DNA from 3 places in the Erythrobacter sp. JB1-4 genome. Region 3 is predicted to be linked to each of the others. Evidence: predicted binding sites of a transcription regulator. Region 3 holds the regulator's gene; each other region holds the start of a gene.
The links. The regulator LexA, encoded in region 3, represses DNA repair genes until DNA is damaged. The targets are predictions, from matches to a motif close to GTTCCNCNCTTGTTCT.

Region 1 (4,151 bases), 680 kb from region 3:
GCGCACTGTTCACACAAGGTCTTGCGCAGGCGCGGTGGGAGGAATTTGTGCCTTGGCTGAGATCCGGCGAGGGGCAATTGGTCGCGGCGAGTTTGCGCGATGCTGTACCCTATCGCGGTGCGGCGTATCAATCGCCCTGCTTCATCTTGGTAGGCAACGAATCTCAGGGGCTGCCGGAAGGCTATGAAGCAGAATGCGACCTTCGGGTGACTATGCCGATGAAGGGCCGTGCGGACTCGCTAAATGCGGCCGTGGCTGGGGCTGTGCTGGCGTATGAGGTGCTGGACGCCTTGTAGGAATAAAGTGACGCATGTGTCACCTTTTCCCTACAGATAAGAGCCAGAAAGCGCCCAATTTCTGCCAATTTCCCGTGTTGGAAAAAGGTGACACTTTGCAAAAGAGCTTCTGCCAATCTCGACCATATCAAAGAGCGCTGCCCAGATATTGGCAAGCTGAGTACGAGTAGGAAAGAGCCATCTTTGCTGGCTATTCTCCTCAGCGCTACTCTGCCGCGCCCTTGCTGTCCTCCAGCATGAAGTTCTCAGCCTCATCAGCATCCGCCGCGTTATAGCGCGGAGTGCTTTCGACGAGAGGTACTTCTTCGATCTCGCGCTTGCCGATCTCGACGCCTTTTTCGGCAAGACGCTTGCCCGACGAGAGGACGTTGCGCTCAAAGCTGCCGACGAATTTGTTGTAATTGTTGACCGCTGTCTCCAGTCCCCCACCCACGCGCTTGAGGTGCGAGGCCGCCGTCTCGAGGCGGGTGTAGAGTTCTGCGCCCATCCGCCCAATTTCCTGCGCTTCTTGCGCAAGGCCATCCTGACGCCAGACTTGTGCAACAGTGCGTGCAATGGCGACCAAATTGGTTGGCGTGGCAAGCAGAACCCGGCGCTCAAACGCGAAATCCCATAAAGTCGGATCGGCATCCAAGGCCGCGGTCACAAAATGCTCACCGGGAATGAACATGATGACATAGTCGGGCGCCTCTTCGAATTGCGACTGATAACTCTTTGCGCTCAACGTTTGCACATGGCCGCGCATCGACTTTGCGTGCGCGTCAAGCTGGTGTTTGCGAATGTCGTCGTCATCTGCCTCAAAGGCTGCTTGATAGGCGTTGAGCGACACTTTGGAATCGATCACGAGCTTTTTCTGCCCCGGTACGTTGATGATCGCATCAGGACGAAGGCGGCCTTCCTCGGTCTCAACCGATTGTTCCATCTGAAAGTCGGTGTGCTCCGCCAGCCCGCATTGTTCGAGCAGGTTTTGCAAGGCCCGCTCGCCCCAGCGCCCGCGCGCTTTTGGCGCGTTGGTGAGCGAATTGCCCAGCCGCTGTGCCTCGCGGCGGACTTCTTCTTGGCCCTCACGCATGGATTGGATGAGGCCGTGGAGCTGGCCGAACGCATCAGTGCGCTTGGCCTCTAGCTCGCTCACCTGCTTTTCGTAATTGGCAAGCTTCTCACCCACCGGATTGAGCAGCGCCTTGATCTTGGCCTCGCCCGCTTCCTCGGATTGGCGGAAGCGTTGCTCGGCGCGTTTGAGAAAATCGTCTTGGTTCGCCTTAAGCACTTCCGCGCCGGTCGCCTTAAACTCGGAAAGCATCGCGGTGCGCGCTTCGACGAGGGCGCGCTTTTGCTCCTCATGCGCTTTTTCGCGCTCGGACGCAGTGGTTTCGATCTGCGTCAGCCGCTCGGACAAGGCCATGCGTTTGGTACGCTCATCATTGCGCTCTTGCTCGAGGGTCACGGCCTGCGCCGCCCTCACCTCGGCAGCGGCAAGTTTTGCGTTTGCATCGCCAAGGCCCGCCTCAAGCTCACGCGATTGTCCCTCGCTCGCGGTAAGCCTTTCGCGCAAATCGGCGATAGGCCGCGAGGCAAAGAACCACCCCGCCCCGCCGCCAAGGGCCAAGCCGATGACCAAAGTGATGATGAGTAGAATCGCGTTATCCATGCGTACTTATAGCATGGAACATAAGTGGAACACTAGCGCTTTGTTGGATATCCCCGACAAAGCTGAGACCGGACGAAGCTGGATCCCGGATCAAGTCCGGGATGACGAATTCATGGCACTTACTTCCCCGGCCACCGATCTAGTGCGCAAGTTTGGATCTCGGCCAATCTGTTATCGCGCGGTAAACCAAGGCGACGGGTGGGAAAATCAACAATGACCAGTCACTCACACCCTGCGAATACAAAGCCCAACCCGTGTACGCCAGAAACGCTGCCGCAATGCAAGAAAGGACGCTGTAGAGCTTTAACTGATCAGGGCTTGGTTCCTTCCAATTAGGCCAATCCCTGACCACCCAAAAAAGAACGAACGCTGCTAAAACAAGCCAGATGTACCAGTGGCTCATGCCTTGTGAGTACCCGTCCCACGCTTTGAACGCACAAAACGCCGCCACCAAGCAACAAAGAAGGAAGTCAACCTTCGATAGACGGGTTTTTGACTTCTTCTTTGGAAGCCCCCGTGACCAAGACCAGAACATGAAAAGAAGCAGCGCTGGCAGAGCGAGGAGCATGGCATTCGCAATGATCGGATGGACCGACATTTGCCTACGCCGCGCGCAGTTTCTTCAGCTTCTTGAGCATCATGTTGCGCTTAAGGCGCGAGAGGTGGTCGATGAAGACAATGCCTTCGAGGTGGTCCATCTCGTGCTGGATTACGGTCGCCCACATGCCGGTCATGTGCTCTTTGTGGTGGTTGCCGTCGAGGTCTTGGTATTCGACCATGCAGGACGCGGGGCGGTCCACATCGGCGAAGACTTCGGGCACCGACAAGCAGCCCTCTTGGAAGGTGCTCATCTCGCCCGTTTCCGGCGTGATCACCGGGTTTACGAAGACGCGGGGCGCGCGTTTGATGGGCACATGTTCATTGCCGTCTTCGTCGACTTCGGGCTCTGCGTCCTCATCGGGCTCTTGCAGGTCAATGACGAGCAGACGCTTGGGCACCGCGACTTGGATGGCCGCCAAGCCAATGCCGGGGGCGTCGTACATAGTCTCAAGCATATCGTCGGCGAGCTGCTTGAGCTCGTCGCCGAACTCTTCCGGTTTGACCGGTTCAGACACAAGTTTGAGCCGGGGGTCCGGCACTTCGATGATTTCGCGGATAGCCATTGGGGCGATTTAGGGCGGCTGGGTGGTAACTGCAAGCGGAACGGTTCGATTTCAGAGATCGAGAATGCCCACCCCGCTGCGACTAGGCCAGCAAGCTGGCAAGTCTCGCTCCCCTCCCACTCGCGGGAGGGGTTGGGGGTGGGCCTATCCCACCGGCCTTCTGGCCCGTAGCGCCTGCGCCAAGGTGCCCTCATCAAGGTAGTCCAGTTCCCCGCCCACTGGCAGGCCATGCGCCAATTGCGTGATGCGCACTTTGTGCTCTTCCAGCCGCTCGGCGAGGTAGTGGGCGGTGGTTTGCCCCTCGAGCGTTGCGTTCATGGCGAGGACGACCTCATCAATCTCGCCGCCTGCGACGCGCTCGATCAGCGAGGCGATGTTGAGGTCTTCGGGGCCGATGCCATCGAGCGCTGAAAGCTTGCCGCCAAGCACATGGTATCGCCCCTGGAAGAGCCGCGCGCGGTCTAGCGCCCACACGTCCGCGACATCCTCGACCACGCACAGCGATTTTGCATCGCGCTTTGGATCGGAGCAGATGCTGCACGGGTTGGTGGTGTCGACATTGCCGCACATCTCGCATTCGACCAGCGTTTGGGAGACGCCGTCCAGCGCCTCGAGCAAGTCTGGCAAAGCGCGCTCACGGTTCTTGACCAGCCACAGCACAGCGCGCCGCGCGCTGCGTGGGCCGAGCCCGGGCAAACGCGCCAATGCGCTGGATAGAGCTTCAATCTCTTGCGATGCCATGTGGGGGGAGATAGGGCGCTTGGCTCAATTCACAAAGGTTTGGCTGTTACCTTATGCGCATAGTTTTTATGGGAACGCCCGATTTCGCGGTGCCTGCCTTGGTGGCTCTCCATGAGGCGGGCCATGAGATCGCCTGCGTCTACACCCAGCCGCCGAGCCGTTCGGGCCGGGGCAAGAAGCTGCGCCCTTCCCCTGTTCAGGCAAAAGCTGAGGAGCTTGGGTTCGAGGTGCGCTCACCAAAATCGCTGCGGAATGAAGAGGCGCAAGGACAGTTTGCGGCGCTGGGCGCAGATGTAGCGG
Region 2 (4,151 bases), 230 kb from region 3:
GTGCTCGCCCTCTTCACTCTCGACCTCGCGGAAGCGGACGAAGGCATGCATCTTATGCGCATCGCGGCGCACCTCTTTGTCGAGCTCTTCGATCCGACGCACGTCTGTGTCGGCGCTGTCCTGCATCATGCCGGGCTGCGATTGGAGACGCCAGAGGACGCGGTAGAGAAGGCTGAACCGCTCGGGGGCAGAGTGGACACAAACGTTGCGGGCAAGGCGCATAAATCGCTTGGACGCGCGCACCTCGCTCGCACCCGCTTCGGGCACAGGCAGGCGCTTTTCTCCGCGTGAGGGGCCTTCATAGGCAAACAGGTCACCCGTGCCCCCCGGCTCCGCCCAGCTCACCCGGTCAGGGGGTACGTCACATTGGATCAATTGCCGCGCACGCTCACGCCAAAAGGCGAAATCATCGGGGCGCGGCAAGTGGACGACGTAGTGAGCGCCCAGCGAGACGTTTTGCATCGCAGTCATATTCTACCCCTCCCGCCTGCGGGAGGGGCAGTGAGACTTGCGAGCTTGCTCGCTAGTCGCAGCGGGGTGGGCCCACGCAACCTTGCTGGTCCACCCCCAACCCCTCCCGCAGGCGGGAGGGGAGCATGTTGTGCCCTGCCCCATCAAAACAGCTCCAACTGTTCCGACTTGGGCGCAAGCATGCTGCGCAAATCCGCCCGGTCTGTCAGCCGCGTTGGCCGCCAATCAGCCGCCACCAGAAAGGGGCGCACTTTGGCGATGGATTGGGTGAGCCGCCCCACATCCTCCAAGCGCAACCGCCTGTGCCGCCGCGCTTTCAGGATGCGCCCCACCGCTGTTGTCCCGAGCCCCGGCACGCGCAAAAGCTGCTCTTTCGAGGCGCGGTTCACATCGACCGGAAAGCTCCCCCGAAACTTAAGCGCCCAGGCAAGCTTGGGATCAATATCAAGCGGAAGATTGCCGTCTTTCTCCGTCGCATCAGCCACATCACTCGCACCAAAGCCATAAAAGCGGATCAGCCAATCAGACTGATACAAACGGTGTTCACGCATCAGCGGAGGGCGTTTCAGTGGCAGCACCGCACTCGCATCCGGGATCGGGGAAAAGGCGCTGTAGTACACGCGCCGCAGACCAAAGTTGCTGTAGAGCCCGCTCGCCCGCCCAACGATGGCTGCATCATTGGCATCATCCGCGCCCACAATCATCTGCGTCGATTGCCCCGCAGGCGCAAAGCGGGGCGCATGGCGGAAACGCTTTCGTTCGTCCTTTGCCTGAATGATGCGTGACTTGGTCTTTGCCAAAGCGCCCTCAATCTCTGCCTGATCCTTATCGGGCGCAAGCTTGGTCAGCCCAGCGCGCGTCGGCAATTCCACATTGATCGACACACGGTCGGCATACATCCCCGCCTGCTCGATCAGTTCAGGATCCGCCTCAGGAATAGTCTTCAAGTGGATATAGCCGCGAAAATCATACTCCTCACGAAGGATGCGCGCGGTTTCCATCAACTGCTCCATCGTGTGATTGGAGCTTTTGATGATGCCCGACGAGAGAAACAGCCCCTCGATATAATTGCGCTTGTAGAAATTGATCGTGAGGTCGGCGACTTCCTGAGGCGTGAACTTCGCACGCGGCGTGTTCGAGCTCTTCCGGTTGATACAATAATGGCAATCAAAGATGCAGTGATTGGTCAGCAGCACCTTCAAAAGCGAGATACACCGGCCATCAGGCGCATAGGCATGGCAAATGCCCATACCCTCGGTTGAGCCCACGCCTTTACCGCCGATCGAATTCTTCTTCGCCGTGCCTGATGAGGCACAAGACGCATCATATTTCGCCGCATCAGCGAGGATTTCCAGTCTTTCTCGTAAGGATTTTTGAGGCGAACGCTGAATCATATGTTCCTTATATGTTCCCAACCTCAATCCTACAAATGCAAAGTGTGCAATACCCTCAACTGACCCCTCCCCTGATCCCTTTTGAGCCCCCTCACCTCACCGCGATATCGAGGCATAGGCCACCCGGCCTACACCCATCGGGGAATTTCACGCACCCGTGTTTGCCCGTAGTTCGATCATGACAGTTTTGGTGGATTTGATCCCACCTCCACAGGAGAAACTAATGAAAAAGCTTGCATATATCGGTGTCTTGGGCGCCTCATCACTCGCGCTTGCAGCGTGTGGCGGCGATGAAGCGGCAACCGCTGCGCCTGCAAACCCGATCACTGCTGAAGAAGTTGACGCGGCACAAAAAGCATGGGGCGAAGGCATTGTCGCCATCGGCGCGACCTTCACCGAAGAAGGCGATTACTCAGCGCGCGCTTCTGAGCACATTGCAACGCATTATGCTTATGGCGATGATGCAACAATCTTGTTCAAGCCAACTCTGGCAGCCGAAGACCAGTTCCGCGAGACCACTGAAGAAGCGCTGAGCTATTTTGTTGGCACCGAGGGCACAGAAGATGGCGGCTTTGCGATCAAGCCTTACACCTCGGTTGAGTGGGACAATAACGGCACTGTAATCTCAGAAAGCGGCGATATGGCAGTGGCCATGGGCAACTATATGTTCACCGACACCGACGGCGGCGTGACCAAGGTTGAGTATTCTTTTGCTTATGAAAAAGACGAGAATGGCGATCTGAAGATCGTTCTTCACCACAGTTCGCTTCCGTACAGCGCGGGCTAAGGCCAAAGGCTTAGCAGCTGAGAGGGCTGCAAACGAAAAGGGGCCGGATGTTCCTCCCGGCCTCTTTTTTCGTATGCTTTTTAGAAGGGTGGCGTGAGGCCCCCTATGTTAGGCCCAATGTATGTTAGGCCCATATATTAAGCCCAGTGCATGCGCTGTTTATTTGACGTGCTTGCATCATACACACTCGCGCACAGATGATCGAGCACTGCAATATGCATGGGGCTTTCAAACGCCACACCGGCCACCTTTCCATCTGCCCACACGACTTTGCCAAGCGGGGCATTGATGCCGTTCATGCGAATAGTGACGCGGTCGCCAATACTGGCAAAACCCGCGCTCGCCCGTAATTTACAACCGCCTTCTGAAATATCAATAAGATCAGCGTAGATAGCGCGCGATTGAACCCGCCCCTTGACCATCAGGTGCAAAGGTCGCCGATCAGATCCGCGAGAGGCTTTAACCATCGTCATGGGAAAAGATTATCGCAGAAATACCTAAACAAACCCTAACGGCCGGGTAACTATTTTCGTAAATTTACGCGCGATCATGCATCGATACCGTGCAAGAACCATTCAGGCGTCCCACCGCGTCCATCCCCCAAAACGCCTGAGCGATAGATCCAATAACGCGCGCCGTGTTCATCCTCGATACGGTAATAATCACGCAGCCGCGCGGTAGAGCGCTCACGCCACCATTCAGGGGCAATGCGCTCAGGCCCTTCAACACGGGCAACCTCGTGGACCCGCGAACGCCACCTGAAACGTTGGGGATAGCCATCGGGGGATGCGTAGAGCACAGCAATTTTCTCAGCCCGATCAAGCAGTTTAAGCGGCCTTGCCTGAGGTTTCGTGAGAGTATCAGGAGCGGTGATAGCGGCAAGGGGCGGCTGCCAGCTTTGTGCACGTTCAGGCAGGTGACTGGCATGGGCAACCGGGCGGCGCACAGCATGCGGGCCGAGGCGGACGCTTAGCCGGTCGATACAGGCGGAAAGTGAAATACCGTGGCGTGTCGCGGCTTCTTCGACATCGCCCTGTGTGGCGGCAAAGGGTTCTGTCCAGCTTGCCCGCAGGCGCACGGTTTCGATGCCAAAACCAGCCTCAATCCCCTCGAGCTTTTCCGCAAACAGGCGGGTGATGTGCGAAGGGTCCCGCGTGGCAGCAGCCAGTTCCAAGCGGCGCACAATCACTTCGCCATCGACCCGCCACATGCCGAGTTCTAGCCGCCGCGCGCCCTGTCCCTGTGCCTCCAATTCGCGTGCCATATCCTGGGCCAAATCCCCCAGCACTTGATCAAGCAGCGAGCGATGGCGCAGCGGCTCCATCAAGCGGCGTTGTACCAGAGGCATATCCTGCGGGACCACGGGCAAGAGCGGTTCGGGCACCCTGCCAAGCAATTGATCGAGCCGGATGAGCGGGTTTGCTGCGGGCGATTTCCTGCCCCGAAACCGGCGATGGAGCGCATCGCGGGCAGCGGCCTCGCTCCGGTTGATTGCGCCT
Region 3 (4,151 bases):
ACCGCGTCGCCATCGCCAGCGGCTTGATCAGCATGTCCGAAGAGGCACTCAAGGCGATCCACGAAGGCGACGCGCCAAAAGGCGATGTCCTGGGCACAGCACGCATCGCTGGCATCATGGCGGCCAAGCGCACAGGCGATCTTATCCCATTGTGCCACCCGCTCGGTCTTGAGGCGGTGACGGTCGACTTCACCTTTGACGAATGCGCCATCCGCGCAACAGCAAGCGCCTCTCTCACCGGCAAAACCGGGGTTGAGATGGAGGCTATGGTTGCGGTCTCCACTGCCCTCCTCACCATCTACGACATGGCCAAGGCGATCGACAAAGGCATGGTGATTGGCGAGGTACGCTTGATCGAGAAGCGCGGCGGCAAGTCGGGCACATGGAAGGCGGACGCGCTGTGAGCGCAATGCTCTCGCTGCAAGAGGCACAGGAAAGGCTCCTCGCACTCACACCTCAATCGCGGTCATCGCGCGTTGCGATCAACGACGTTACCCTCTGTTCGAACCAATGGCTTGCCAGCGATCACTACGCCGCCCGCACTCAGCCACCATGCGACCTGTCAGCGATGGACGGTTATGCCATCAGCGGCGCTGGACCATGGCAAAAGGTAGGCGAAAGCAAAGCCGGGACGCCGTTTGCAGGGGCGCTATTGCCTGGACAATGTACGCGCATATCAACGGGCGCCCATATGCCCGAAGGCGCTAAGGCCGTGCTCATCCAAGAGAATGCAGAGGTAGAAGGTGAGGTGGTCAAGCCCATCCACCTACCTCAGACCGGCCAACATGTACGGCGCAAAGGCTTCGACTTTGAGGACGGTCAGCTTGTGCTTCCCAAAGGCAGCGCGGCAACGCCCGCGGCCCTTGCCTTAGCGATCTCCGCTGGGGTCAGCACGCTTGATGTGGTGTCCCCGCCCTCGGTCGCGATCCTTGATAGCGGGGACGAGTTGGTCGAGGCTGGACAGCCCTGCGCACTCCACCAGATCCCGGCTAGCAATGGGTCGATGTTGGCCGCGATGCTGCACCCTTATGTAGGCGCCACAGACCGTCTCGGTCCCGTCCCCGATGACCGCGCCCGGTTGGCAGAAGCGCTGAGTCAGGCCGAAAAGCATGATATCCTCATAACCTCAGGCGGGGCATCTGTTGGCGACCATGACCTTGTGCAGGACGCTCTGCGTGAATGGGGCGCTGAGATCGATTTTTGGAAGGTTGCGATCAAGCCGGGCAAGCCGTTGATGGTGGCGACGCGCCAGACCCAAGCGGGGCGTCAAGTCATCCTTGGTCTTCCCGGCAACCCGGTCTCAAGCTTTGTGACTGCTTTTCTCTTTGCGTTGCCATTGGTGCGCAAGTGCCTTGGTGCGCCTAACCCGCTCTTTGAAACTGTACAGATGACCGCAGGCGAGGCCATCCCTGCCACCGGGCCACGTCATGAGTTCTTACGCGGCATCCTATCAGAGGGAATCGCACAGCTTGCATCTTCACAAGACTCAAGCGCTTTAGGGGCGCTCGCCGTGGCCAATTGCCTCATCAGCCGCCCACCCCATTCGCCGGCTGCCCAAACGGGTGACAAGGTGGAAGTCTATTGCCTTTGAAATGGCGGTTTTCTGCCAGCCTTGTGGAAATCGGCGTGTTGACTTGCGAACAGAAGTTGCCTATTCGTTCCGCATTCGTTCACCATAAGGGTCGAACGGTTAGCGTTCTGTATCGCACCTGTTCTGCTTTTGCGCATAGGGTGCTTCTTGGGAGCGCGCGATCTTGGCACTGCGTTTGGGATGCGCAACGTTGCGTCCTTTCGCGAAGAGTGCGGCTGATGGAGTTTGCCCATGCTTACGGCAAAGCAACATGAATTGATCCGTTTCATTCAGCAACGCCTGGAAGAAACAGGCGTGTCACCCAGTTTTGAAGAAATGAAAGAAGCGCTTGATCTTAAGAGTAAGTCAGGCGTGCACCGCCTGATCTCTGCGCTTGAGGAACGCGGCTTTATTCGGCGTCTTCCCAACAGGGCCCGCGCGCTTGAAGTTATCAAGAACCCTGAGGATGCAACACCTAATGCGCGTCCTGCTCTTGCTTCGGCGGCGAATGATACCGTTGCGGCGAATGCTTCTGCGCCAAGAGCGCCCGAACCTGCAAACGATGTGATCGAAATCCCACTGCATGGGCGGATCGCAGCAGGCGCACCGATTGAGGCGCTAGAAGGACAAAGCTCGCTTCCTGTCCCCGCAGCATTGCTCGGACCGGGGGAGCATTACGCGCTGGAGGTATCGGGCGATTCGATGATCGAGGCCGGCATCTTTGATGGTGACTTTGCACTGGTCCGGCGCACGAACACCGCGCGCGATGGCGAAATTGTGGTGGCGCTTGTGAAAGGCGAAGAGGCAACTCTCAAATATCTCCATAAGGATGGCGGCTTAGTTCGCCTTGATCCGGCCAATGCGACGTATGACCCTCAAGTCTATGGTCCAGAAGAGGTCGAAGTCCAAGGTAAGCTTGCCGGGCTATTGCGGCGTTACCACTGACCGCGATCAGTGCGGTGATATGCTGGGCGGGAGTTTAATCACTCGCGCCCGGCTTTCCACCAGCCATGCTCACCTTGTGTCTTGCTGACGCTGGTGATGGTTTGATCGGCAAGGTTGATGGAAAGGCCACCGGTCTGCTCAAGCAGGCGGCGATCGGCTTTGAGCCATTTGGGCTGGCACGAGCGTGGCAGAAACCGATCAGCCACAACTATGTCCGACTGCTCACAAGCTGCCGCAAGCGAACGCTCTTCGATGAGCTCGCGGTTGCGGGCCATAAGAAGGGACCAGTCCCTGCCCCCACGCTGGAGGACAATGGTGCAAAATTCAGGAGAGCATCGCGCGCCGTCCCACTGCGCAAGAGGAATGGGTTCGGAAGTAACACTTGAAAGTTCAAGGAGATTGTCGCGAGAATATGAAGAGCGGCTGTCGCGCAGGGACAAAAGCCTGCGCTCCCCATCTTGGCCGAGCATGGTGATGCCCACATGGCGCCCCTCCCTACCGATAAGGACATCAGGTATAGGCGTCATAACAAGCAACGCCGTCGCAATCGCAGCGGGCATAAAACCCCAGAGCCGCGCTCGACCAGACCATAAGGCAAGCCAAAGCCCGCCCGCGGTAAACAAAGCGATAGTGGCACCGCTCATCTGCGGCATGAGCTTAACCGCTCCGGGCTGCGCAGATGTGAAGTGGGCAATACCAAGAAGCAGATTGAGCGACTTTTCTGTTAGCCACCAAAATGGCGCGCCAAGCCCTACGATATCAAAGATCAAACCCAGCGCGATGAGTGGCATCGAGACAAAGGTGACAAGCGGGATCGCGATGACATTTGCAAAGGCTCCGTAAAGCCCAGCGCGGTGAAAATGGAATAGGACAATGGGCATGAGAGCGATTTCAATTACCAAGCCTGTTAGGAACAGCATCGCCGTGCCCCTACCAAAGCGCGCAAAGCTGCTCTCCTCACGCGGCGCAAGGAAGGCTCTCACAGGCGCGCTCGAATGCAAGGCGACGATGGCAAGAACGGCGGAAAAGCTCATTTGGAAGCTGGGCCCGACGACACTCTCGGGCCAAAGAAGCAGTACGAAAACGGCGGCAACCGCCACCATCCGCAAACTCAAGGCATCGCGCCCGCTTGCAAGAGCAACCAGCACAAGCATGGCAGCAGCACACGCGCGCACCGTAGGGACCTGCGCCCCGGTCAGAAGTGTGTAGCCAATGCCAGCAATTGCCCCCACACCGGCTGCAATCACCGGCAATCTCACACGCAGGGCAAGGGAGGGAAACAAAGCGAGCAATTTGACCGCCACAAGATAGGCCGCCCCGATCACGGCGGTGACGTGCAATCCGCTAATCGCAAGCAAGTGGGTAAGACCTGCATCGCGCATGGCAGCTCTGTCAATTTCTCCAATCGCCCCCCTGTCTCCGCTTGCAAAAGCCGCAGCAATGGTCCCGGCGGACCCGTCCACTTTGCCCCTTACATGGGCCGACAAGGCTCGCTGCATCTGAGCAATAAAGCCGCCGCTTTCGCCCTGTCGAATGACGTCCACAGGCCCAACCACACTCCCCGATGCCGCAAGCCCTTTGAACCACGCAGCGCGCGCAAAGTCATACGCGCCCGGCAACATAGGGCTAGCAGGCG

Region 1: the regulator LexA is predicted to act here: its motif matches at 1,963-1,978, upstream of AC0V61_RS12260 (DNA recombination protein RmuC).
Region 2: the regulator LexA is predicted to act here: its motif matches at 1,868-1,883, upstream of AC0V61_RS14535 (putative DNA modification/repair radical SAM protein).

The regions. Positions count from the first base shown of each region.
Region 1 is NZ_CP200292.1:2,651,062-2,655,212, reverse strand. Features, by position in the region: gene AC0V61_RS12265 (TrmH family RNA methyltransferase) at 1-296, shown strand, start outside; gene AC0V61_RS12260 (DNA recombination protein RmuC) at 502-1,947, opposite strand; gene def (peptide deformylase) at 2,550-3,110, opposite strand; gene recR (recombination mediator RecR) at 3,255-3,851, opposite strand; partial or broken gene AC0V61_RS12245 (methionyl-tRNA formyltransferase) at 3,905-4,151, shown strand, end outside.
Region 2 is NZ_CP200292.1:3,106,040-3,110,190, reverse strand. Features, by position in the region: gene AC0V61_RS14540 (UdgX family uracil-DNA binding protein) at 1-471, opposite strand, end outside; gene AC0V61_RS14535 (putative DNA modification/repair radical SAM protein) at 615-1,865, opposite strand; gene AC0V61_RS14530 (phosphoribosyl-AMP cyclohydrolase) at 2,089-2,652, shown strand; gene AC0V61_RS14525 (PilZ domain-containing protein) at 2,790-3,125, opposite strand; partial or broken gene AC0V61_RS14520 (Y-family DNA polymerase) at 3,200-4,151, opposite strand, start outside.
Region 3 is NZ_CP200292.1:3,335,746-3,339,896, forward strand. Features, by position in the region: gene moaC (cyclic pyranopterin monophosphate synthase MoaC) at 1-404, shown strand, start outside; gene AC0V61_RS15660 (molybdopterin molybdotransferase MoeA) at 410-1,591, shown strand; gene lexA (transcriptional repressor LexA) at 1,823-2,515, shown strand; gene AC0V61_RS15670 (ComEC/Rec2 family competence protein) at 2,554-4,151, opposite strand, start outside.